Linked DNA regions of Methylobacillus flagellatus KT. The protein of the gene in region 2 interacts with the protein of the main gene of each other region in a pairwise test. Links are inferred from orthologs where the notes say so. Each region holds a gene or a part of one and is shown on either strand. Other genes may lie near its edges.

Region 1 (11,153 bases), 390 kb from region 2 along the record:
CGCGACCGCACCCTGGAAACCGTCATCGATATCCAGCAGGCAGGATACGAAGGCGCACCGCACCTATCGTGCATTTCAGCGGACAAGGCGGAAATCCGCACCTTGCTCACACAATACAAGACCCAAGGCATCAAGCGCCTAGTGGCATTGCGTGGAGACATTCCCTCTGGCGAAGTGAGTACCGGAGATTTCCGCTACGCCAGCGAACTCGTTGCCTTCATCCGCGAGGAAACCGGTGACTGGTTCGAAATCGAGGTGGCAGCCTATCCCGAGTTCCATCCGGAGTCCTCATCACCCAGCGCGGATATCAGGCATTTCAAGCAAAAAGTGGATGCAGGCGCCAACAGCGCCATTACCCAATATTTCTACAATGCCGATGCCTATTTCCGCTTCGTGGACCAGTGCGAAAAGTCAGCTGTCGACATTCCCATCGTGCCAGGAGTAATGCCCATCTACAACTTCACCCAGCTCGCGCGATTTTCCAGCGTGTGCGGCGCGGAAATTCCTCGCTGGCTGAGACTGAGACTGCAAGATTACGGGGATGACCTCGCTTCGCTGCGCGCCTTCGGCACCGAAGTAGTCGAGGACTTATGTGAACAACTGCTTGCCGGTGGCGCCCCTGGGCTGCACTTCTACACACTTAACCAGGCGGGCACCATTGCTTCCATTCTTGAGCAATTAGGTGCAGGGGACAAATAAAGGATGCGCCGGAGGCGGGACTGCCTCCGGATTGTAATGCTGGAATACCGCCTCAGTGCAAGGTCGGACGGTTATCGTTGAACATGGCGTCCTCGACAAACAGGTAGTCGTTCGCCTTGTCCTGATTCCACAGCGCCATCAATACGATCCAGCGCGTCTCTTCCAGGCCGACTTCAGGTTGTGACAATGCCATCGCGCGGTCGATGACCAACTCACGCTGTGCTGGCGTCAGCACCTTGGCCTGCTCGAGAAACATCATGAAACTCAAGCTGTCGGCACTCAGCCTCTTGGTCTCAGCTTCGCTGTAGATCCGGATGCCAGCGGTGCCAAGCTGCGCATCACTCTCCTCAGACATCGACTCCAGGGCGCTATACCAATCAAAAGCACCGTTGATGTCTTCCTGGTCGAAGCCTGCTGCGAATAATTCCTTAGAAAGTGTTTCGTGGTCGGGATGGATATCTGACTCAAAGTAGTTTTCAAACATATACACCAGGACTTCGAACATACATTCCCCAATCAAAATGACCCGGGTGATCCTGTGATATATCCACTCACTTGGCAAACCTTGAGAATCGCCATGACATTGTGTTGATATTGTTCACAGAATTAGGCGATGCGCTGGAAACGCCCTCCCGGTAGAGAGGTTACCTTACCTTCCAACTCCAGCACCAACAGCATGGCCGAAAGGCGCTCAGTCGTCAAGCCGCTTCTTGCAGCGAGCGTATCCAGGCTGACCGGGTCGTAGCCCAGTGCTTCAAGCAACGGGTCATGCACGCTTCCTGCAGGCTGCACAGTATCGATGGCATCCGGAATGGGTTTCGGAAACATCTTCATCTCTTCGAAGATGTCCTGCGTGCTTTCCACCAGCTTTGCGCCCTGCTTGATCAGCTGATGACACCCCTTGGCATGGGGGGAATGGATGGAGCCGGGTATCGCGAACACCTCGCGCCCCTGTTCTGCCGCAAGCCGCGCCGTAATGAGCGAGCCGCTCTGCAGACTGGCCTCGACTACCAGGCAACCCTGGCTCAGGCCACTGATAATGCGGTTGCGGCGCGGAAAATTCTGCGCACGGGAAGGCGTTCCCAATGCAAACTCGGAAATGATCAAACCTTGCTCAGCAATCTGGTGTGCCAACGCACGGTGCCGGGCTGGATAAACAATATCCAGGCCGGTACCCACGACTGCAACTGTGGCGCCACCGACCTGTAAAGCGCCTTTGTGCGCAGCGCCATCGATACCCAAGGCCATGCCACTGACAATGCATACACCCTGCCTACTCAACGCGGCAGCGAAATCCTCGGCGTTTTTCTCCCCTTGTGGGCTGGCGTTGCGGCTCCCCACCACCGCGATCGACGGCATCTTGAGCAATTCCAGCCGCCCTTTTGCATACAGTAGGGGCGGAGGGTTGGGAATATCGAGGAGCGATTGCGGGTAGCAAGCATCGGCCAAGGTCAGCAAGTGGTTTCCTGGCTGCAACAGCCAGGCGGAGATCATGGCCTGCTGCTCAGGATCCGGGCCGCTGGCGATAGCACTTGCCACGGCATCCGGCACAATATCGCGCAGTTGCTGCCTGCTGGCGCTGTAGATTTGCTCGGGAGACCCCAAAGCTGCCAGCAACCGACACAAACCTTGGCCACCAAGGCCAGGCACCAGGCTCAGGCTGACCCACAGCCCGGCCTCCTCTGGTCGGGTGCCGCCTATGGCTTCTCCACCACATCCAGCACATTGACTGGTTCGGTGGCCTGCATGATCAGCGCGTAGGATATCTTGTCGAAAGTGCGGAACACCATGGCGAGCCCGATACGCTCGTTGGGGAGCTTGATGTTCTCTGAGCCTTTCTTGTTCTTCTTGTCGTAACCAGGGTTCTTAATGACCCGGCCATTACGGTTGATAGCAAGCACATGTCCTTGCTCCAGCCCGTCGTCACTTCCCTTGCTGATGGCAATGATGGTATTCCGCCCGGCTTCAGCCACCCCGCCATAGATGGAGAGGATGCGCCCCTGGACATCGTCCTCCGGCGCCTGCGGCACAAAATTGGTTTGCAGGCTCTCGGGCGCTGCCACCAGTTTATCGTTGGCGAATATCTCTTCCTTGGCGCTGACGATATCGCCACTGGCAGGCTCACCATACTTGCTAATCCTTGCATCTCCCAGGTAAATCGCCTCCGTACCGAGTACTGCCTTGGTCTCGGGGTCGATATACGTCTTGCCCGTACGGTAGATATTCCACAAGGTTCCCTCCCCTTCGTCAATCTTGTCGACATAGATGCGGGAGCCCGGACTCAGTACCACGCGGTTTTCCGGTCCTGCGATAATCCTTGGCGCGTCTTTGAGGCCGTCATTTTCGATGATCAGCGGCTGGCTCAGGAAAGGAGCGATGATACGGGGAGAAATCGTCGGGATTGCTTCGACATCCAGCTGTTCAGTACGAATGCCAGGAGTTAAGGTTACCTCGGGATTGGCCACCGTTTCGCGCAGCAGGCGCAATTGCGGAGAACCGCTACTCATATCGAGCATCACGACATCGCCAGGATAGATCAAATGAGGGTTCTTGATCTGCTCGCGGTTCATTTTCCATACCTGCGGCCACTGCCAGGGATCTTTGAGAAAGCGCCCAGCGATTCCCCATAACGTATCCCCTTTTACCACGACATACCGATCAGGATGATGAGGTTGCAGCTTTACCTCATCCGCCAGGACAGGCAAAATCGGGCAACAAAGCATGAGCAGCGTTATAATGTATTTATACATGGTATGTATCTTAACGGCAGGCGTAAGGATTCATTTAATTTCTGAAACTTGCACTGGATTCTGCAATCAATCTATTAATCAATCAAGCATTCTATGGCAATTCTAGACATCCTGACCTATCCCGATCCGCGCCTGCACAAAGTGGCAGCGCCAGTAGAGGAAGTCAATGACGACATCCGCCAGCTAGTGCGCGACATGGCCGAAACCATGTACGCCGCACCTGGCATCGGGCTGGCAGCAACCCAGGTCGACGTGCATAAGCAAGTGATCGTCATTGACCTGTCCGAAGACAAATCTGCACTGCAGGTGTTCATCAACCCCAAGATCGTCAGTCAGTGCGGCAGCCAGGAATACGAGGAAGGGTGCCTTTCCGTGCCCGGGATCTACGAGCCCGTCACGCGTGCGGCAGAAGTCACGGTGGAGGCCCTGGATGAACATGGCAAGCCATTTACGCTGAAGGCCGATGGTTTGCTCGCTGTCTGCATCCAGCATGAAATCGACCACCTGTTGGGTAAGGTATTTGTTGAGTATCTCTCCAGCCTCAAGCAGACCCGTATCAAGAACAAGCTCAAGAAACGCCAGCGCGAGCGGGCCTGATCGACATGAAAATCATCTACGCTGGCACTCCCGACTTCGCAGTGCCTGCACTGAGAGCCTTGATTCAATCCTCCCATGAGGTCAGCCTAGTGCTGACCCAGCCTGACCGCCCTGCAGGCCGGGGCTTGAAGCTGAAGCCCAGCCCGGTCAAAAGTCTTGCGCTGGAACACGGCATTCCGCTATTGCAACCAGAAACGCTCAAGGATGAAGCAGTCCAGGCCAGGATTGCGGCAGAACATGCCGATGCACTCGTCGTTGCCGCCTATGGCCTCATTATCCCGGCGACCGTGCTCAGCATGCCGCGCTATGGCTGCTACAACATCCATGCCTCGCTATTGCCGCGCTGGCGTGGCGCCGCACCTATCCAGCGTGCCCTGCTCGCAGGCGACAAGGAGACCGGCGTCACAATCATGGAAGTAGTGCCTGCGCTGGATGCAGGCGCGATGATATTGCGCGGCACTTTGCCGATCACGGAGCACGATACCGCACAAACCCTGCACGACGGCCTGGCGGAAATCGGTGCTGAACTCATGCTCCAGGCCATGGACAAGCTGGAGCGGGAAGGCAGGCTGGAAGCCGAGCCCCAAGACGAAAGCCTAGTCACCTATGCGCAAAAACTGCAAAAGGCAGAGGCCGTGATCGACTGGCGCAAAAACGCCGACGAGCTTTCAAGGCAAGTTCGCGCTTTCAATCCCTTCCCCGTGGCACACAGTACGTTGAAGGGTGAAACTTGCCGCATTTGGATGGCGCAAGCAGTATCCGGCACTGCAGAGCCAGGCATGATCGCCTCCGTGGACAACGGCATTTTGGTGGGATGCGGACGTGGCCTGCTACGCATAGATGAGCTGCAACTGCCGGGGGGCAAGCGCCTGCAGGCAAAGGATTTCCTGGCAGGCAACCCGCTCTGCCCGGGCGACAGGTTCGGCAGCTGACGCCCGCAGCTGCATGCTCAGCCTCATCGACAGAAATCCTGCATGTATGCTTGAATTTTCCCTCTTGACCACTATCTAAGTGGGGAATCAAGAACAGTCACAGAGGGCGGTCATCGCCCAAATAACAGAATGGAGTAGCTCAACAATGTTAGGAAACTGGCTCAAGACTTCCATCCTCATGGCGGGGATAGTCGTGCTGTTTGGCTCGGTAGGCGCAGCACTGGGTGGTGCAAGCGGCATGCTGATTGCCTTGCTGCTGGCAGGCGCGATGAACATCTATGCCTACTGGTTTTCCGACAAAGCTGTGCTCAAGATGTACAAAGCCCGAGAGGTCGATGCCAGCACGGCCCCCGAACTGTATAACATGGTGCGGGAACTGGCGCAGAATGCCGACCTGCCAATGCCCAAGGTCTATATCATCGACGAAGATCAGCCAAACGCCTTCGCGACGGGCCGCAATCCCGAAAATGCCGCAGTAGCGGCCACCACTGGCATCATGCGTATCCTCACTCAGCGGGAGCTTCGCGGCGTGATGGCGCACGAGCTTGCGCATATCAAGCATCGTGATACATTGATCTCGACCATTTCTGCCACCATTGCCGGTGCCATTTCCTCAATTGCGCAGTTTGGCATGTTGTTCGCGCACGGCCGGGATCGCAATGTGCACCCGGCAGTCGCACTGCTGATCATGATCTTGGCCCCGATCGCGGCCATGCTGATCCAGATGGCGATTTCCCGCGCGCGCGAATTCGAGGCGGACCGTGCCGGGGCGGAAATCTGCAAGGACCCTACCGCGCTCGCCGCCGCATTGCAGAAAATCCACAATTACGCACGCAAGGTTCCACTGGAAGCGGCAGAGCAACATCCGGAGACTGCGCAAATGATGATTATCAACCCGCTGTCAGCCGAGGGCATCAAGGGCCTGTTCAGCACTCACCCGCAAACCGAGGAACGCATCAAGCGCCTCATGGCAATGGCTGCCTGACCAGTGCAGGTTTCGCAGCAACTTGCCGCGCAAGCCGTCGGGCAAGTGCTTGATGGGCGCAATCTTTCCGTTGTGCTGGAAACATTGTTCCAGCACCAGCGCGACATCACGCCCCAGCAGCGTGCCGCCAGTCAAGACTTGACCTACGGCACGCTGCGTTTCTACGCACGGCTGGAGGCGTTACTCCAACAGTTGCTGCAGAAACCATTGAGCGACGCCTTCATCCATCACTTGCTATTGGTCAGCCTGTATCAGCTTGTCTATGACAGGGCCGGTGCGCACACTGTGGTCAACCAGGCTGTGCTGGCCGCCGCGAAAACCAGGAAAACATGGGCCAAGGGCTTGGTCAACGCCGTCCTGCGCAATTTCCTTCGCCAACGCGCTATGCTGGAACGGCGAATCGCCGACGACGAAGTCGCTCAATACTCCTATCCGCAATGGTGGATCAACAAACTCCGGCAACAATACCCGGTCCATTGGCAGTCCATGCTGGAAGCTGGCAACCAACATCCTCCCATGACCTTGCGCGTAAATCGCCGCCATGATGATGCCGCAAGCTATTTGGAAAGATTGCGGGCAGCGGGGCTGAATGCCCGTACGCTGGACGAACAGGCCGTCATGCTGGAGTCTGCTGTGCCGGTCACCCGCCTGCCAGGTTTTGAGGCAGGCCATGCCTCGGTCCAGGATTGGGGCGCCCAGTTTGCCGCGATGGAGCTGGATGTCGCCGATGGCATGCGTGTACTGGACGCCTGTTGCGCCCCTGGTGGCAAGACCGGTCATGTGCTTGAGCTGGCAGATGTACGAATGACAGCCATGGATAACGACGCCCATCGCCTGCTGCGCGTCCAGCAGAATTTGGAACGCCTAGGGCTATCTGCCAGCTTGGTCCAAGGCGATGCCGCCAACCCAGATGCGTGGTGGGACGGCATGCCCTATGATCGCATCCTGGCCGATGTGCCCTGTAGCGCCTCGGGCATCGTGCGCCGCCACGTAGACATCAAGTGGCTGCGGCGAGAGCAAGATATTGCGGCATTTGCCGAACAACAGCGCTTAATATTGCAGGGTCTGTGGCGGCTGCTGGCAAAGGGTGGTAAATTGCTTTACGTCACGTGTTCGGTATTCCACGAGGAAAACCAGCAACAGATCGCGCGTTTCCTGCAAACCCAGCCCGACGCACGCCAGATGCCATGCAAGCACGGCACTTTACAATCCAATCAAGGACAATTACTGCCCGGTACAGAACATGACGGCTTCTTTTACGCTTTACTGCAGAAAGTTTAGGCTGTTGTTTTTATTGCTGGCTTTGGTCAGCTATCAGGCCATCGCCATTCAAAGCAGCCTGTCTATCGAATCCGCAGAGCTGGTCGCCTCCGAGGATGGCGATTACCTGCTGGATGCAGACTTCGACCTCACACTCAGTCCTGGGCTGGAGGAAGCCGTCAACAAAGGGGTGCCATTGAATTTCCTTGTGGAATTCCAGCTTGTCTCGCCCCGCCGTTACTGGTTCGATGATGAAATTGTCAGCCTGACGAGCAAGGTATCGCTAAGCTATCATGCCCTGTCCCGGCAATATCTGGTCAATCGCGATGGGCACCAGCTCTCGTTTGCCAGCATCCAGGAAGCCAAGGAAGAAATCTCACGCCTGCGGAACTGGCAAGTCATTGACGGCAGCCTGTTGAAAAAAGGTGAGCCCTACCAGGCTGGGCTGCGCATGCGCCTGGATCAATCCAAGCTGCCAAAGGCATTGCAGGTGGATACATTGAGTTCGGAAGACTGGAACATGGCTTCCGAGCGCTTCCGCTGGACGCCCGCGCTCAATCCGTAAACAGACATGAAGTACATCGTCTTCATCAGCGCAGTCCTGGGGGCGGTACTACTGTACCTGCTTTCCCACGCCAGCACCCGCAGCGCTTCCGCGGGCAATTACTACAACCTGCTGCTGGTGCTGAACCTGGCGTTGGCTGTGGCCCTGATCGTGTTGATCGGCTTCCAGCTCTGGCGGCTATACCGCCAGATGCGCAACAGCATCATGGGCAGCCGGCTGACCCTGCGTCTGCTCGGCAGTTTTGCCCTCATGGCCATCATTCCGGGCGTCATCGTGTATGCGGTATCGGTCAACTTCCTGACACGGTCCATCGAATCCTGGTTCAACGTCAAGGTGGAAGCGGCGCTTGAAGGCGGCTTACGGCTAGGACAAAGCGCCCTGGATATCATGCTTTCCGACCTTGAGGACAAGGCGGAAACCATGGCGTTGTCGCTGGCATTCCAGCCCAGCAACCTGCACCTGAGCGTGCTCAACGACTTGCGGGAGAAAAGCGGCGTCCGCGATGCCGTGCTCTTGACCGTACAAGGACGCATCCTGGCTTTCTCCAGCGGCGATCCGTCAAGCTTCTTGCCCGACCTGCCCAACATCCCGCAGCTGCGCCAGGGGCGCCAGCATATCTACGGCGTCATAGAGCCTATTCTCGGCAAAGGCTTGTATTTGCGGGTGCTGGCACCGGTGACGATGAACGACATGGCAGGAGAAACCCGCATATTGCAGCTACTGCAACCGGTACCGAAATCCTTGTCGGAAACGGCAGAAGCCGTGCAGGATGTCTATGAGGACTACCAGGAGCTTTCATTCAGCCGGGAATCCCTCAAGGAGGTGTTTGCACTGACGCTGACGCTGGTATTGATGCTGGCCATGCTATCGTCGATTGCATTCGCCTTCCTGCTGAGTCGGCGGCTTTCCGCCCCGCTGGGCATCCTCGCCGAAGGCACGCGTGCCATCGCCCGCGGCGATTACGACACGGTGTTGCCTGCACATGGCAAGGACGAGCTCGGCATCCTCGTGCAATCATTCAACAGCATGACCCGCCAGCTCAACGACGCTACCCAGGCCGCCGATCGCAATCGGGCCCGGCTCGAAGCAGCGCGCGGCTACCTCGAAACCATCCTCGCCCACCTTTCCTCCGGAGTGCTGGTGCTAGGCGAGCACGGTCAGCTACGCACATTCAACTATGCAGCCTCCCACATCCTCGGCGTCCGGTTGACCGAAGAAACCCTCAACCAGCCACTGGATCTCCTCGCCCACCAGCAGGAAACCCTGGCAAGTTTCGTCAACCGCATCCAGGTCTATTTCAAGGCGGATTCCGCCTCTGAGTGGCAGGAGCAGATGGAAATCAGCACGAGCCAGGGCAAGCAGGTATTGCTGGTTCGGGGAACGCGATTGCCGGATGGGCCAGACAGCGGATTTGTGGTGGTATTCGACGATATCACGCAAATGGCGCAGGCCCAGCGTGATGCCGCCTGGGCGGAAGTGGCACGCAGGCTGGCACACGAAATCAAGAACCCGCTTACGCCGATCCAGCTTTCTGCCGAGCGTATCGAGCACAAACTGGCAGCCAAGCTGAGCAAGGCGGATGCAGAAATGCTGAGCCGGGCAACGACCACGATCGTCAGCCAGGTCAATGCCATGAAGGCCATGGTCAACGAATTCAGCGAATATGCCCGCCTACCGGCCCTCAGCCTCGATACCGTGGATCTCAGGCAGCTGGTCCAGGACGTACTGGCATTGTACGAAGCAACCTCTATCCAGATCCGGGTGGACATTCCTCCAGAACTGCCCACGGTGCACGGCGATGCGACCATGTTGCGCCAAGTCCTGCACAATCTGCTGCAGAATGCACAGGATGCGCTGGAGCGCCATCCGCAGCCAGAAATCGTCATTTCCTGCAGATTGGCGAACGAATGCGTCAAACTATGCGTCAAGGATAATGGTGCGGGCTTCCCGCTGGAAATACTTTCCCACGCGTTTGAACCCTACATGACGACAAAGCGGCATGGTACCGGCCTGGGGCTCGCCATCGTCAAGAAAATCATCGAAGAACACAAAGGCAGTATCAAAGTGGAAAACCTGGAATCGGGCGGTGCAATTGTCACCGTCACCATACCAATAGCGGAGCGGAAGCAATGACGGCAAGGCAAGTACTGGTCGTGGATGACGAAATCGGCATCCGCGAATTGTTAAGGGATATTTTGCAGGATGAAGGCTACCAGGTGCGGCTGGCCGAGAATGCAGCGGAAGCCCGTACCTGGCGCCAGCAGGCCCGGCCTGACCTGGTCCTGCTCGATATCTGGATGCCGGACTGTGACGGCATTACCCTGCTCAAGGAATGGGGCAACAGCGGCCTGCTGACCATGCCCGTCGTCATGATGTCCGGGCACGGCACCATCGACACGGCGGTTGAGGCCACCCGCATCGGCGCATTCGACTTCCTGGAAAAACCCATCGCACTGCAAAAGCTGCTCAAGACCGTCAATGCAGCGCTCAAGCATGGCGAACAGTTGCCGCGCTCCGACATGAATCTGCTCAATCTGGGCAAGAGTCCCGTCATCTCGGAACTGCGCCAGCGCCTGGAACAAGTTGCCAACCTCAGATCCGCCCTACTATTGATCGGGGCCAAGGGCAGCGGCCTGGAACTCTGCGCCCGCTTTTTGCACCAGCCAGGCACGCCCTGGCTGGAACTTAGCGAAACCGAGCGCCTGGCTTCAGCCCCGCTGGAATTGCTGGAACATGCCAGCGATGGCCTGATTTTCATTCCGGAAGTTGCCGAACTGAACAAGACTGAGCAAAAGGGGCTGCTGCTCATGCTGTCCAAGGCGGAAAAATATGACGTGCGCGTGATATGCGGCACTGCGCGCGCCCTGCCACAACTGGTGCAGGAGGGCACGTTCGACAGCAACCTGCTGCAGGCGCTCTCCATTACGACTGTCAGCGTGCCGGCCCTCGAGGATCATCGCGAGGACATTCCCGACCTGGCCCGGTCCATGGTCACCCTCATGGTGGAAACTGGCGAAGCCGCCTACCGCGAGTTCGATATTGCAGCGCTCAATGCGTTGCGTAACGCTGACTGGCCGGGCAACCTCGCCCAGCTGGACAGCGTGATCCGCAACCTTGTGCAAACCTCGCTAGGAGAAAAAATCACCTTGGCAGACGTCAACCGGGTGATTGGACAGTTTGCACAGATGCATCTGGACAATGCCGGTCATACCGCTGCCACCTCCTTGGCCATCGACCTTGACCAGCCACTCAGGGAAGCGCGCGATGACTTCGAGCGCTTGTACTTCGAGCATCACATCGCCAAGGCAGGGAACAACATGAGCAAGGTGGCAGAAAATGTGCATCTCGAACGCACCCACCTCTAC
Region 2 (15,993 bases):
GATGCTGGGCGTATTGCCGAGCTTGCGCGCGGCTTCGGTAATCGCGGCCAGCACGTTCTTCTTGGCCTGCGACTGGTTCTCGAACGGCTCGGCGGCCGATAGCGTGTGGAAGGTCTGCACCGTGCCCGACCAGGTGCGGAAATCCTTGGCCGTGTAGTCGCGCCCGGTAATGCGCTTGAGGTAGTCGTTGACATCGCTGGAGTCGATGGCATGACGCTTGCCGTCGTCATCGATATACTGGAACAGCTCCTGCCCAGGCAACTCCGTGATCTTGCGCACCAGCCGCGCCAGCCTGGCATTCTGAATCTCGATCGCATGTTCTACCCGGCTCTTGCCCTTGAAGCGAAAGGCGATCCGTCCTCCGTTGACCTCCACGTGGCGGTTGCGCAGGGTGGTCAGTCCGAATGAGCGATTGCTGCGCGCATATTCGTCGTTACCGACGCGTATCATCGTGGTTTCCAGCAAGGAAACCACCAGGGCCAGTACCTTGTCACGGGTCAGACCGGGTTGCGCTAGGTCGGCATCTATGTGCTCCCGGATGGCCGGCAGGTGCAGGGCAAAATCGATGATGTGCTCGAACTTGGCTTTATCTCGGATCGCTCGCCATGCCTTGTGGTAGCGGTACTGCTTGCGTTGCCGGGCGTCGTAGCCGGTAGCTTGCAAGTGCCCGTTGGCATAGGGGCATATCCACACTTTTTCCCAGGCCGGGGGGATGGCAAGCGAGCGGATGCGGGCCAGCTGCTTTTCGTCCTTGATCGGTCGGCCCTGCGTATCCACATAGCGAAATCCCTTCGCTGTCCGCTTGCGACCAAAGCCGGGCTTATCATCCTGCATATAGCGCAGACGCGCGGCTTGCGCTGACAGCGCCATGTCGCCATGCAGCTCGCTGCCCAGCGTTTCACTGAGTTGTGTTGCACACTTCTCCTTCTTGATATCCGGCATCACTCAACTCCGCAAGGTGGTGGGCAGAGATAATGACCGGTAAAGGTATTAAAAAGTGCCAGGCAACCCGATGATCAAGTATTGAGCTTCAATGGTGCGGACAGGGGGAGCGAATGCAACAGCGCCTGGAATCAATTCCGGTTCAATTTCGTCGCGAACACCCTCTTGAAAAATAAATGACGATCCCTATTGTGTAAACCAAGCAGATGCTCTTTACGGGGTCTGCCTGTTCAATCGCTTAATCAGAAAGGATGGATGACATCATGCGTACATTTGATTTTTCGCCACTGTATCGTTCTGCTATTGGTTTTGATCGATTGGCCCAATTAATTGCTGAGGCCCAGCGTAGCGAGAATGACATCAGCTACCCACCTTACAATATTGAACTGATTAGTGAAGATAAGTACAAAATCGTGATGGCCGTAGCAGGATTTGATGAATCAGAGCTACATATCGAAACTGAGCAGCAAAAGCTCAAGATCCGGGGTCGTCAGGTCAAGGACACTGAAGAAAAGTCACGTAATTACCTGCACCAGGGAATCGCCGCCCGCGACTTTGAGCATACCTTCCAATTGGCTGATCATGTGAAGGTGACCAATGCTTCATTGAACAAGGGCTTGTTGACGATTGAACTGGTGCGCGAAGTGCCCGAGGCCCTCAAGCCACGCAAGATCGACATCAAGGTGGAGAAGGAGCCAAAGCTGCTGGAAGAGCGCCAAGCAGCTTGATTCTTCCGTTCTCCGGAAAACGTAAGGGCTAGCATTTGCTGGCCCTTTTTATTTTATGCAGTGGATAAAAAAGCCTTGAGCCACGTCCATGCATTAGCATTGTCCTGATGATGGTAGTTCGTCACGTAACCAAATCCAATGGCGGCCGATTGCCCACTTTTCCAAACAGCCCTATCAATCACGTCCGAGGTGTCAGAGCAGACTACACCTACTTCACCAAGGTTTTGCGCAATAAAGCGGCATTTTTACAACTTAAGATGAATATTAACCGCCAGTCTTCGCCATGATCCGAATGATTTTATCTGGATGCTCATTGAATTCATGACGTTCGGGTTTGTAGGTCACTGCCAGACGAATCGCTTCCATCAGGTCCTCATCGGATATCCCAGAGCGAAGCAGTGGCCTCAGCTCGTATTTATCATTCTGGCCTAAGCACAGATAGATGGTGCCATCGACAGATAGTCTGACCCTATTACACGTGTCACAAAAGTGGCTGGACATCGGGGTAATAAACCCCATTTTGAATTTTCCATCGGCCGAGACCAGATATTTAGCGGGACCAGGGCCACGATCAATCGATTCCACCAGATTGTATTTTGATTGACAATGCTTTTTGACCCTATCCAAATGCGTTGGGCCGGTGCTCCGTCCAGTGTTACCCACTGGCATCACTTCAATGAGCCTCAAAGTGAAGCGGTTTCGGATTGAATATTCAACAAGGTTTTCTATTGTTTCAATGGATGTGTTAGGCGAGTAGACAGTATTGATTTTGATCAAGTCAAATTCGGATTCTTGCGCCGCCGTTAACCCCATTAAGACTTTATTTAGCACGTCTCGACCACATACGTTGCTAAACTCAATGGGGTCCAAACTATCCAGGCTTACGTTGATGCGATGGAGGCCGGCAGTCTTGAGGTCCTTAGCATATCGAGCAAGTTGTGTTCCATTGGTGCTCAGGGAGATATCAGACAAACCATTGATTCTTGAAAGATTGGAAATGAGAGTGGCTAAATCTTTTCTAAGCAATGGCTCACCGCCAGTGACCCTGACGGCGTTAACGCCGAGCTTTGCAAATGCATTGACCACACGCTCGATTTCTTCAAATGTTAGCCAGTTATCTGGTATTTCATAATCAGAAAACCCAACCGGCATGCAGTAATGACACCGCAGATCACAGCGATCAGTGACTGACAGTCTTAAGTAATTAATTCTGCGCCCAAAAGGGTCTGTTAAATGAGATGCTGAATCAACCATTAAATGCAGGCGAGCATATCCGCAACAGAGGTGAATTTTTCGCGAGGTTTGCCAAGGGATTTTCCCCTTTCTATCTCTTTAGCATTAATCACCTTCCAGTCGCTAAATGTCACACATTGGATATTCCGCTCACCCAACAGGCTGACCAGAGCAGGATGCCCTGGTTTGGGGGCTTTGATCAGCTGATCGATATCCTCCATGATATGGACGACGGTGTCTTGTGCACATTCCCTATTGGTACCCACCACTCCCTGCGGGCCTCGCTTAGCCCAGCCAGCAGCATACAGGCCGGGGATTTTAACCCCGAGTTCGGAAAGGAGCCCTGATCGTGAATGTTTCAGTGCACCATTAGCCTCGCTAGTCATCAGTCCGGGAAACGCAGTCCCTTTGAAGCCTACACAGCTGAAAGCTAAACCTGCATGAATATCTGATGTTTTCCCTGTTGCAATGACGGACTGCTTGAATGCAGGTCCTTCTAGCGAGGTAATGTCGAACCGGACAGTTTGCAACTTGTTTTCGCCAATAAATGCTTTGGGCTTCATCATGAAGTCGATGACAATTTGTTTTTTATCGCTGCTTAATCCGAAATGCTTGCCAAATTCTTGGAAAATTGAAAAATTCTTCCTTCCCAAGGCATTCGTGACATCATTCAGTTCGACGGAACTTGACAGGTTGATATCCAGATGCTTCGGGTCAATTGAAACTAAGCAATTCTCGAGCTTGCCTAGCTCATGGATTTCTTTTGGTGTGAATTTAGCCTGTACGGGGCCGCGTCGGCCGACAAGATGGACCGTCTTGATCTGGCTTTCCGCGAGTACGGAAAGTGCAGCCTCGGTCATATCGGATTTTCGCAGTTCATCAATCGATTTTGAAAGAATTCTAGCCACATCGATTGCCACATTGCCATGACCGATCACTACGGCCGCTGGCGAAGCCAAGTCAAATGATGTGTCCTGGAAGTCTGGATGGCCGTTGTACCAACCTATAAAACTGGTAGCGGGGTGAACACCTGGTAAATGTTCTCCTGGGATACCAAGGCTAGTACTGTTTGGCATCCCTGTAGTAAGTACGACGATGTGGAAAAAACTTTGTAATTCCTCAAGACTAATATCCTGTCCAAGCGTGACATTGCCTAGATATTTCACCTGTGGATATTCAGCGATTGCATCTAATGTCGAGGTGACTGACTTTAATTTCTGGTGATCCGGTGCAACCCCATATCTTACTAGTCCATAAGGGCAGGGTAGCTTTTCAATCATGGTGACTTCAACATCTGTGCACTGATTGGCAAATGCTTCTGCGACATAAAATCCACTGGGCCCGGCTCCGATGACTGCGACCTGCGTCTTGCTGTTGGGTCCTGTCATTTCTTTAATACTCTCCCTAAAAGCCTAACGACTGCTTGCGATCCAGGGCGCCTTCGAGCGGAACATCCTTGGCAGTAATTTTTGGCCATAACTTGGCTTCTGAAGCATTGATATCTATCCATTGCAGCATGTCTTCCGGAAGATCAAGGTCCTCGTAGATTGCCTGCACCGGGCATTTGGGGACACAGGCTCCGCAGTCAATACAGGTTTCAGAGTCAATATACAGCATCTCAGGACCTGCCCGGAATGCTGATACCGGGCAAGAGGTCACACACTCGGTAAATCTACACTTCAGGCAATTATCGGTAACAACGGTAGTCATTATATTCACCTCATTCTGGCTTTAGGTTTATGCAGCGAGCTCTACTTGGACGAGGTTGTCGGAGAAGCTAGGAGCATGGCCCAGATTGGAAAATTCGCTAGAGCTGATAGCGTTGACTGCTGAACCATGATTATGCTCATGCCAATAACCCAGAAATGCCACCACCATACCAGGCAAAGTATCGTCGCTGATCACGGCTTTTCCTTTAAAGCTACCGCGCTCATTGAAAACCCGGACCATTTCCCCGCCGTTGATTCCTCGAGCCTCGGCATCCAGAGGGTGAATCGTGACCGTCTGTTCTCCTTGTCTGTGTCTTTGATTAGGCTCGTTGGCATACTGTGAGTTTAGAAAAGCATGCGCCTTAGGTGTGACGATGTTTAAAGGGAATTTCTTGGCCAATTCAGGGTTGGAGATCGGGGATTCACGCATGGGCAACCACTCGGGCAATGGGTCGATGGGTTCGCCCGGCTGCATTCCCTCATACATGGACCGCCAGACGGGAACGACGAAGTTTCCCTTGTCGGCTTGTGTAGTCAGAAACTCGCATTTGCCAGATGGTGTGGGGAAGTTGCCCTCAGCATGAGGTAGTCGCTTGTCAGGGGCGGCACCTGCCAAACTTACGTAGCCAGCTTCACGCAGCTTTTCCATATTCCAGCCTTGCAGTTTGGGAGAGGACCAGTCGATAAAATCATTTAACATCTCGTAATCGGTCCGGTCCCAATAGCTATCTTGGAACCCCATTGCTTTTGCAAGCCTGCGGAACAGCTCCGAGTTAGAAACACATTCGCCAGGCGGTTCAATAGCCTTCTCATTGTAAGTGAGATAAAAATGACCCCATGTCAGCATCACCTCCAGTTGCTCTGCCTGCATGGCTGCTGGGAGTAGAATGTCTGCGTATTTAGCGGTATCAGTGATGAAATGTTCGCTGACAACCACGAATAAATCTTCTCGCTTAAGCTGCGATTCTAATCTGAATGAATCCCCGGCTTGAGAGACCGGATTTGAGTTATTCACAAACAGTGACTTGATCGGTGGATCCTTGAATTCTTCAAGGACTTTACCTAATTGCGTAAGGTTGGCGACACGAGTGCCCGGCTTGATAAAGTCTGGTCGGCACATCTCCTCATACTTGAGTGGAAATTCCCAAAGCGGCATTTCCAGCAAGCCGCCGCCTACGTGACGCCATGCGCCTACTAATGCCGGTAAGCTGCATATCGCACGGATGGATTGACCGCCATTACGATTGCGTTCAGGAGCAACACCCAGGCGAATTACCGATGGTTGTGTCCCTGCATATTCTCTTGCGAAGTGTTGGATAGTTTCTGTTGTAAGCCCAGTAATATTGGCGACGCGTTCTATACCGTAATCTGCTAATACGCGTTGTTTAAGTTCAGCATATCCGTGTGTGTAGCGATCGATATAATCCTGATCAACCAGGTTTTCTGTGATGAGCACATTCATGACCCCTAAGGCAAATGCAGCATCAGTACCGGGTCTCAAGCGAATATGGAGGTCAGCATTTTTGGCAGTCCGTGTTCGTTGAGGGTCAATCACCACAATTCTCGCGCCATTGGCTCTGGCTTCCTGGTAGATTGGCCACTGATGGAGGTTGGTGGACATCGTGTTTTGTCCCCAAATGACGATCAGCTTCGAGTGAACGAAGCTTTCAGGATCGACCCCTCCTGTAGGACCTACTGTCATCAAGTAACCTGTGGAGGAGCCAGAAGCGCAGAATGTTTTTTCGGAGATGGTGGCTCCCAAGCGATTAAAGAATGCATCGCCCGACGTCAGGCCGTTGATGATGCCTTGATTGCCTAAATAGCAGCAATTGAGAATTGCCTCTGAACCGAAATCCTCAATGATGCCTTTCCATTTTGAAGTGATTTCATCTAATGCTTCAGTCCAGCTGATGCGTTCATATTGGCCTGAACCCTTTGGGCCAACACGACGTTGCGGATAGATAATACGATCAGGGTTGTAATGGTGCTTCGCAAAATCTTTGAGTTTGACACACAAGCCCCCTCGCGTAATTGGATGCGCCGGATCACCGGTGACGCTTTTGAGAACACCATCTTCCACCGAGTAAATCATTGCACAGGTGTCAGGGCAGTCTTGCGGGCATCCGCCTTTGAAGATTTTAGTTTCGCTAGCCATCATATTTCTCCAGTCAACGAGTACATCCGAACGAAAAAGCCTACGCCAGTATTGAATGGAATAGGCCGACGCACTATGCGTGCAAATGGAATACTTTATTTACAATGGTCCACTTTCCATCAAGCTTTAATAGCAGGAATAGATCACTGAATTTAAAATTGGTCCAGTTTTCAGCTTCAACTCTCGCATGAGCAACTGTTCCGACGATGTCAATATTTGTGATGCGGCTTTGGACATTCTTTGCGGGGCCATTCGAGTTATGCCAGTCATACAGATCCTTGATTGGACCATTAAAGGCAAGTTTGTCACCTACATAACCAAAGATGGTGGCATCTTTGTGAAAAGCTGCTGACATCTCTTCGCCAGTTCCGGATTCCGCAGCATTCATATACACGTTTAAGACTTCTGTAATTCCGTCAATGTCATCCACACTTACTTTTACACTCATGGCACAGCTCCTCTAGAATAGGCAACACGTTCTCAATGCGACCATCAGAATGATTTGATGAGTTAATTCACTTGATCACGATATGGATATTATTGGCAGGATGATGATGGCAACAGTGCCAGAGCATCATTAATCGATAGGGCCAGTTGCAGGAAAGGGATGTTGTCAAATGGAGAGGTGTAATATTGATGCTCAATCTAAACATTGAGGGTTAGACCTAAGATGCAGTTGGTTCTCAGTATCGATCCCGCCAGCAATCTCACACTGAAATCACAGCTTATAGCGCAATTCCACAACTTGATAAGAAGTGGGCACTTACAGCCAAGCTCATCCCTGCCAAGCACTCGAGAGCTGAGCCTGCAACTCAAGGTTTCTCGAAACACCATTTCCGAAGTATATGAAACCCTCATTGAGGAAGGGTACCTGGTGACCAAGTACAAGGTAGGGACGTTTGTTGCCAGCCAGCTTCCTGCAGACGCCGTATTTGTGCCAGAGATAGTGCAAGTTAGCGATGAATCCAAGAGCCGTGTGAATCTTCCTCTGCCGTATTCAGGGAGAGGGCAGTCCGGCTTGCATCGGTCGTTCGATGCGAAGCTGCTATACGACTTTACTCTTGGGAAAACCGATGCCCATACTTTCCCAGAAAAAGCCTGGCGAAGACTGCTGATCGACCGGCTGGGCGGAGCAGCAACAAACATGAGTCAGTATCTTGACCCAGCGGGTTTGCTGGATTTGCGGCAGCTTATTGCCAATTTTCTTGGCCCCACTCGGGGTATTGTGGTTTCGCACAAGCAAGTATTGATTGTTGCAGGCTGCCAGCAAGGCTTGAGCCTGGTTGCTCACCTGTTTATTGATAGCCATACGCCCATCGTGGTGGAAGCTCCCTGCTATAGAGGTACGGCTTATTTGTTCGAGAGCTATGGTGGCAAGATCATCCAGGTGCCAGTCGATGAGCATGGCATCGACGTGAGTCAGCTGCCCAAGCACCCGGTTAAATTGGTGTATGTCACCCCATCCCATCAGTTTCCCACGGGGGGGACGATGGGTTTGCAAAGAAGGATTGAATTGCTGGAGTGGGCTGAAGAATCAAATGCTTATATTGTTGAAGTTGATTATGACGTGAATTACAGATATGAGGACTCACCTTTACCCTCATTATGGTCATTGGACAAAAACAATTGTGTGATCTATATCAGCTCGTTTTCCAGGTCCCTTGGACCTGGATTAAGGCTGGGGTATATCGTCGTACCTCCAAACCTCATTGAGCCTGCCACCAAGGTACGCAGCTTGATGGACAATGGATCGCCCTGGCTCGAACAGGCGACGCTCTCACAGTTCATCATGAGCGGAAGCTTTGAGAATCACTTGCTCAAACTAAAGTACAACAATCATAAACGGCGCGACGCGCTGATAGCAGCATTGAGGGACAATTTTGGAAACGTCAAGATTACAGGCGCCGAGGCTGGCATACATTTGCTCTGGCACGTGGATAAGAGCGGGCCAAATGCCATGGAGATTCAAGCAATAGGTAAGCGTTGCGGGGTAGGGGTTTATCCACTACAAGATAGTCCAGCCTGCTATTACGAGAACATGCCGAACTATGATAGGGTCGTCATGCTAGGGTATAACCACTTGGACGTTGATCGGATACAGCGAGGCATATCAACCTTGGCTTCAGCCATGAGGAATCAATCTTTCCCATGAACGGGTCGGATTTAACGTTGAAGTTTTCATTGATTGCCCAGGCATTGGCGATTGATGGGAACAAGACTGGTCCGTGCTACTTACTAAACGGCAATACTTGGTGGGTTGATTTCGTTGTCCCATGGCAAACGAATATGCAGAACGACAGGGACTGAGCAATAAACGCTCGCGTAAGAGTTCCGTGACAGGCTGGGGGGGGGCTTTTACTGCGGCAGTAAACTGTGTAGTAAAAGCATTGCGGGCCATCTTGAGGATGGTTTGTGAATGAGTGGAAATGGCTTGATAAGCGCCTTCATCAGGATACTGAAAGAGCCAAGCTGACACATCTGCTACCTGACTCAAGGTGCAAGAAAAACAAAAGGGCTAGCCTAAGCTAACCCTTTGTTTATTTGGTGCGCCCGAAGAGATTCGAACTCCTGACCCCTTGGTTCGTAGCCAAGTACTCTATCCAGCTGAGCTACGGGCGCGTATGTGAGGCGTGCATTATACGTGAAGATGAAATTAATGCCAGCATAAATTTCATCTCACTGACACACTGCCTTAAAAGTGGCGGAGAGCGAGGGATTCGAACCCTCGATACAGGTTTAAGCCCGTATGCTTCCTTAGCAGGGAAGTGCCTTCGACCACTCGGCCAGCTCTCCGCACGAGGGCGTAACAATACTTGATTACGCCGCAAAAATCAACGCTGAAGCAATGTATTGTTGATTAAACTTCTTCCAGCCCGAAAGCCTTGTGCAGGACGCGTACGGCCAATTCCATGTATTTCTCGTCGATAACGACAGAGATCTTGATTTCGGAAGTGGAGATCATCTGGATGTTGATGCCCTCTTCGGCCAGGGTACGGAACATCTGGCTGGCGATGCCGACGTGCGAGCGCATGCCAACGCCAACGACGGAAACCTTGGCTGTTTTGTCGTCGCCAATGATTTCACGGGCACCGGTGTGAGGCTGTACTTTCTCACGCAGGATATTCAATGCTTTTTGCAGGTCGTTTTTATGGACGGTGAATGTGAAGTCAGTGGTGCCATCTGCGCCGACGTTCTGAATAATGATGTCGACGTCGATGTTGGCGTCTGCCACTGGGCCCAGGATTTGATAGGCAATGCCTGGACGGTCTGGCACGCCCAGTACGGTGATTTTGGCTTCGTCGCGGTTGAAGGCGATGCCTGATATTACAGGTTGTTCCATGTCTTTGTCGTCCTCAAAAGTAATCAGCGTGCCTTCGCCTTCTTCCTCGAAGCTGGAAAGCACGCGCAGTTTGACCTTGTACTTGCCTGCAAACTCGACTGAACGGATTTGCAGCACCTTGGAGCCCAGGCTGGCCATTTCCAGCATTTCCTCGAAGGTGACCGATCTGAGTCGGCGCGCCTCGGGAACGATGCGTGGATCGGTGGTGTAGACGCCATCGACATCGGTATATATCTGGCACTCGTCAGCCTTGAGCGCGGCTGCCAGCGCGACGCCGGTGGTGTCCGAGCCGCCCCTGCCCAGCGTGGTGATGTTGCCTTGCTCATCCACGCCCTGGAAACCGGCGACGACGACGACATAGCCGGCATCGAGGTCCTTGCGGATGCGCTCTTCATCGATCTTGAGGATGCGCGCCTTGGTGTGGGCGCTATCGGTGACGATGCTGACTTGGCCACCCGTGTAGCTTTTGGCCTTGACGCCAAGCTCCATGAGCGCCATGGAGAGCAGGGCGATGGTGACCTGTTCTCCGGTGGAGACCAGCACATCCAGTTCGCGTGGGTCGGGGTTGGGCATCACTTCCTTGGCTAGGCTGATCAGGCGGTTGGTTTCGCCTGACATGGCGGAAACCACGACCACGACCTGCTGCCCAAGCGCCTTGTGGCGCGCCACGCGGCGGGCGACATTGCCGATGCGCTCTGGATTGGCGACCGAAGTGCCGCCATATTTCTGTACGATAAGTGCCATATCTGTGTCGGTATCAAAGGTGCATCAATAAAACACCGGCGCCCGTCATGCAGGTGCCGGCGGCTGTTACTTCAGTCTTTCCTCTACCCAGCCAGCAACGCTGGCGAGTGCCCGGGGCAGCTGGCTGGGGTCGCTGCCGCCTGCCATGGCCATGTCCGGTTTGCCGCCGCCCTTGCCGCCTACCTGCGCCGCAACGAAATTCACCAACTCACCGGCCTTGATCCTGGCAGTCGTATCGGTGGTCACGCCCGCAGCCACGCTGACCTTGTCGCCATTGACGCTGGCGAGCACGATGGCGGCAGTCTTGAGCTTGTCCTTGAGCTTGTCCATGGTTTCGCGGAGGGTGTTGGCATCTGCGCCTTCCAGCGTGGCCGCCAGCACCTTGATGCCACCGATGTTCACGGCCTGGCTGGCGAGTTCGTCACCTTGTGAGGAGGCTAGCTTGGATTTGAGGCGGGCAAGTTCTTTTTCCAGTGCCTTGATCTGCTCCAAGGTCTGGCTGATTTTGCCGGCCAGCTCAATGGCAGGAACCTTGAAGGAGGCTGCCGCATCGGCGAGCAGCTGCTGCTGTTGCTGGATATGGCGCAATGCCACATCGCCTGCAGCGGCTTCAATGCGGCGCACGCCTGCGGCGACGCCGGATTCTGACACGATCTTGAACAGGCCGATGTCGCCGGTGCGGCTCACATGGGTGCCGCCACAGAGTTCGCGCGAGGTGCCGATGTCGAGCACGCGCACTTCGTCGCCGTATTTCTCGCCGAACAGCATCATGGCGCCGGTCTTCTGTGCCTCGTCGATGGGCATGACGCGTGCCAAGGTGGGTGTGTTGGCCAGAATCTCGGCATTGACGATGTCTTCAATGCGGCGGATCTCATCGGCAGTCACTGGGGCATTGTGCGAAAAGTCGAAGCGCGTCTTGTCAGGATCTACCAACGAGCCTTTTTGCTGTACGTGGCTGCCGAGCACTGCACGCAATGCCTTGTGCATGAGGTGGGTGGCGGAATGGTGACGCATGGTGCGGTGGCGCGACAGAAGGTCGACGCGTGCGCTGACTTCGTCGCCCACGCGCAGGGTGCCGGTGCTCAATACGCCATGATGGCCGAATACACTGGCCTGGATTTTCTGGGTGTCTTCCACCTGGAAAATGCCTTCCGCACCTTTCAATATGCCTTGATCGCCGACCTGGCCGCCGGATTCAGCATAGAACGGGGTGTTGTCGAGTACCACCACACCCAGTTCGCCTTCATTGAGGGCTGGCACTGCGCTACCGTCTTTGTACAGCGCGAGTACCTTACCTTGCGCTTCGAGGGTGTCGTAGCCATGGAAGGTGGTCGCATTGCCTGTGTATTCCAGGTTGGCTGCCATCTTGAACTTGCCTGCCGCGCGGGCCTGTTCCTTCTGGCGCGCCATGGCAGCGTCGAATGCGGCAGAGTCCACGCTCACGCCACGCTCGCGGCATACGTCGGCGGTCAAGTCGAGCGGGAAGCCGAAGGTGTCGTGCAGCTTGAAGGCGGTCTCGCCGTTGAACACGTGGTTGCCGGTCTTCGCCATTTCCTCGAGCTCGGCCTCGAGGATTGCCATGCCGTGCTCAATGGTCTCGAAGAAGCGGTCTTCTTCCTGACGCAGGATGCTGGTGATACGTTCTTCCCCGCTCTTGAGCTCGGGATAGGCGTCGCCCATTTCGTTCACAAGGGCAGAAACCATCAAGTGGAAGAAAGCTTGTCTTGCTCCAAGTTTGTACCCATGGCGGATCGCGCGGCGGATGATGCGGCGCAGCACATAGCCGCGGCCCTCGTTGCCCGGGATGACGCCGTCGGCGATCAGAAAGCTGCAGGCGCGGATATGGTCCGCCAGCACCTTGAGTGACGGGCTGTCCAGGTCTGTGGTATTCGTGACGCGGGCGGCGGCCTTGATCAGGTTCTGGAACAGGTCAATTTCGTAATTGCTGTGTACGCCCTGCAGCACGGCGGCAATGCGCTCCAGGCCCATGCCGGTATCGACGGAAGGCTTGGGTAGCGGGTGCATGACGCCTTGTTCGTCGCGGTTGAACTGCATGAACACGTTGTTCCAGATTTCGATGAAGCGGTCGCCGTCTTCATCAGGTGAGCCGGGTGGGCCGCCCGGGATATGCTCGCCGTGGTCGTAGAAAATCTCGGTACAGGGGCCGCAGGGACCGGTGTCGCCCATCATCCAGAAATTGTCGGAGGCATAGCGCGCGCCTTTGTTGTCGCCGATGCGGATCACACGCTCGGCAGGCACGCCGATTTCCCTAGTCCAGATGTCGTAGGCTTCGTCGTCCTCGGCATAGACGGTGACGGTGAGTTTATCCGCTGGAAGCTTGAAAACCTGGGTGAGCAATTCCCAGGCATAGTGGATGGCGTCGCGCTTGAAATAGTCACCGAAACTGAAGTTGCCGAGCATCTCGAAAAAGGTATGGTGGCGCGCGGTATAGCCGACGTTTTCGAGGTCGTTGTGCTTGCCACCCGCCCGTACACATTTCTGTGATGAGGTTGCGCGGGTGTAGGGGCGCTTGTCGAAGCCGAGAAACACATCCTTGAACTGGTTCATCCCGGCGTTGGTGAAGAGCAGGGTGGGATCGCCGGCCGGAACCAGCGAGCTGGAGCTGACGATCTGGTGCCCCTTGGAGGCGAAATAGTCCAGGAATGCCTGGCGAATCTGGTTGCTCTTCATCGATGTGTATGCTTGCTCAAAACGTTAAATGTCAAAATGCCATGTGCACAGTCTATAGCCGGCATCATTCAATATCTTCAGGGCTGCCACGCAGCACCTGGCGTATCACTTCAAAACCGAAGCCGCGCCCTTGCAGGAAGCGCGCCTGTTTGGCCCATTCCTCCCGTGATTGCGGCGGTTGGGGAAACTTCTTGCGGTAAACCGCCGTGGCGGCTTCCAGTTCGTTCGGGGCCATCTCGGCCACGGCCTTGCCTATCAGCTCGTCACTGATGCCATGCTGCCTGAGCTCATGCGCCACGCGCAGGCTGCCGTAGCGGCCCTTGCGGGCATGTACGATCTGCTCCGTATAACGGGTATCGGATAACCAACCGCGTTTCTTGAAGTCTTCCAGCAGGGCAGGGAGGTTGTCTTCCTCTCCCGCATGGGGGCTCAGCTTGTGCAGCAACTCCTGATAGGAATATTCTCGTCGTGCCAGATATGCCAAAGCCCGCTCTCGCAGGCTGGTGGTAGGCTTATTCGTCGCTTTCTTCATCCGGTGCCGTCGTCATCGCGGCGTTGGCCAGATTGGAATGCTCGCGAATCTTGGCGTCGATCTCATTGGCGATTTCCGGGTGCTCCCTGAGGAACTCGCGCGCGTTGTCCTTGCCCTGGCCGATCTTCTCGCCCTTGTAGCTGTACCAGGCACCGGCCTTCTCGATCAATTTAAGGTTGACGCCGAGTTCGATGATTTCGCCCTCGCGCGAGATACCTTCGCCATAGAGGATGTCGAATTCCGCTTGCTTGAACGGAGGGGCCACTTTGTTCTTCACTACCTTGACCCGGGTTTCTGATCCCGTGACCTCGTCCCCCTTCTTGATCGCGCCGGTGCGGCGGATGTCCAGGCGCACGGAGGCGTAGAACTTGAGTGCATTGCCGCCGGTGGTGGTCTCGGGGTTGCCGAACATCACGCCGATCTTCATGCGGATCTGGTTGATGAAGATGACCAAGGTGTTGGTGCGCTTGATGTTGGCGGTGAGCTTGCGCAGTGCCTGCGACATCAGGCGGGCCTGCAGGCCCATGTGCGAGTCGCCCATTTCGCCTTCGATTTCGGCCTTGGGCGTCAGCGCAGCGACGGAGTCGACCACCACGACATCTACCGAGCCGGAGCGCACCAGCATGTCGGCGATCTCGAGCGCCTGTTCGCCGGTGTCGGGCTGGGAGATGAGCAGATCGGAAACATTGACACCGAGCTTCTGCGCGTAGACCGGGTCGAGCGCGTGTTCTGCGTCGATGAATGCTGCCGTGCCGCCCAGCTTTTGCATCTGCGCGATCACAGACAATGTCAGCGTGGTCTTGCCGGAGGATTCCGGGCCGTAAATCTCGACGATGCGGCCGCGCGGCAAGCCGCCAATACCCAGGGCGATGTCCAGGCCCAGGGAGCCGGTAGAAACTGCCTGGATGTCAGCAGCGACATCGGTGTCGCCCATGCGCATGATAGAGCCTTTGCCAAATTGTTTCTCGATTTGCGAGAGGGCGGCGGCTAGCGCTTTGCTTCTGTTTTCATCCATCAGTGAATACCTTTTCGAGTTGCCTGCTAAAGCCTGCAATTATTTCATAAATCAGTGGGTAAAGTAAGCTGCAACAAGCCGGTTAATGCGGTTTTGACAGACTGTCTGCGCACGGCGTCTCTGTCGCCCAGGAAGTGGTGGGTTTGGGTGATGATCCGGCCATCGCGATGGGCCCAGCCAAAGCATACGGTACCGACCGGTTTTTGCTCGCTTCCGCCATCCGGCCCAGCGATGCCCGTGATGGAAGCACTAATGTCGGCGGTGCTGTAGGCCAGCGCGCCCAGGGCCATCTCCTTGGCGGTTTCCTCGCTGACTGCTCCGTGCTGGCTCAGCGTGTCGGCGCCCACGCCGAGCATTTGCTGCTTGGCCTCGTTGCTGTAGGTGACGAAGCCGCGGTCGAAACAGGACGAGCTACCCGGCACGGCTGTCACGCACTGCGAGGCCCAGCCGCCAGTGCAGGATTCTGCCAGTGCGAGCCTGAGGCCCTGCTTGATCAGGGTATCGCCCAGTTTGTGCGAAATTGTCAAAAGCTCTGCATCATCCACCATTGTGCTCCTTTCAATACGGCAATTGCATAGATTGCGGCCAACAGGTCGTCCAGCATGACGCCGAGACCGCCGTGTACTTGTCGGTCCAGGGTTCGGATCGGGAATGGTTTCCATATGTCGAACAGCCGGAACAGCAGGAACGCGTACAGCCACCATTCCCAAGCGTTAGGGGTAAATTCCAGCACCAGCATGAAAGCCACGATCTCGTCCCAGACGATGCATCCATGGTCGTCGACGCCCAGGTTGCGCCCGGCGATGCCGCAGAGCGGGATGCCAGCCAGGAACAGCGCCGCCAGGATGGGAAGGTGGCTTGCCTCCGGCAGCAGCATCAATAGCCCGAATAGTGGCAGGGCAAT

Evidence for each region.
Region 1: the proteins of recA (region 2) and dprA interact in binary tests that used the Bacillus subtilis proteins (3 or more experiments, as listed by UniProt). The link is inferred for Methylobacillus flagellatus KT from one-to-one orthologs.

The regions. Positions count from the first base shown.
Region 1 is NC_007947.1:192,161-203,313, reverse strand. The notes cover bases 316-3,233. They hold dprA (DNA-processing protein DprA), read right to left. Parts: upstream 2,326-3,233; coding sequence 1,306-2,325; downstream 316-1,305. Other genes in these bases: MFLA_RS00980 (LysM peptidoglycan-binding domain-containing protein), read right to left, coding at 2,397-3,233; MFLA_RS00990 (DUF494 family protein), read right to left, coding at 752-1,204; metF (methylenetetrahydrofolate reductase [NAD(P)H]), read left to right, coding at 316-699. Also shown: more of metF, read left to right, coding at 1-315; more of MFLA_RS00980, read right to left, coding at 3,234-3,449; def (peptide deformylase), read left to right, coding at 3,543-4,046; fmt (methionyl-tRNA formyltransferase), read left to right, coding at 4,052-4,978; zinc metalloprotease HtpX, read left to right, coding at 5,124-5,963; 16S rRNA (cytosine(967)-C(5))-methyltransferase RsmB, read left to right, coding at 5,967-7,244; MFLA_RS00955 (DUF4390 domain-containing protein), read left to right, coding at 7,249-7,788; MFLA_RS00950 (sensor histidine kinase), read left to right, coding at 7,795-9,921; MFLA_RS00945 (sigma-54-dependent transcriptional regulator), read left to right, coding at 9,918-11,153. UniProt on the Bacillus subtilis protein: Protein that helps load RecA onto ssDNA during transformation. Binds cooperatively to circular ssDNA, is able to bridge different segments of DNA. Favors the loading of RecA onto SsbA- or SsbB-coated ssDNA and formation of RecA-DNA filaments.
Region 2 is NC_007947.1:580,887-596,879, forward strand. The notes cover bases 13,073-15,977. They hold recA (recombinase RecA), read right to left. Parts: upstream 15,090-15,977; coding sequence 14,055-15,089; downstream 13,073-14,054. Other genes in these bases: alaS (alanine--tRNA ligase), read right to left, coding at 13,073-13,542; recX (recombination regulator RecX), read right to left, coding at 13,607-14,074; MFLA_RS02930 (CinA family protein), read right to left, coding at 15,134-15,637; MFLA_RS02935 (phosphatidylglycerophosphatase A family protein), read right to left, coding at 15,613-15,977. Outside these bases: MFLA_RS02860 (DNA topoisomerase IB), read right to left, coding at 1-942; MFLA_RS02865 (Hsp20 family protein), read left to right, coding at 1,194-1,670; GTP 3',8-cyclase MoaA, read right to left, coding at 1,935-2,924; MFLA_RS02875 (FAD-dependent oxidoreductase), read right to left, coding at 2,924-4,291; MFLA_RS02880 (ferredoxin family protein), read right to left, coding at 4,308-4,613; MFLA_RS02885 (molybdopterin-containing oxidoreductase family protein), read right to left, coding at 4,641-6,770; MFLA_RS02890 (nuclear transport factor 2 family protein), read right to left, coding at 6,841-7,215; MFLA_RS02895 (PLP-dependent aminotransferase family protein), read left to right, coding at 7,438-8,919; MFLA_RS02910 (aspartate kinase), read right to left, coding at 9,625-10,851; more of alaS, read right to left, coding at 10,918-13,072; more of MFLA_RS02935, read right to left, coding at 15,978-15,993. UniProt on the Bacillus subtilis protein: Multifunctional protein involved in homologous recombination, DNA repair and competence.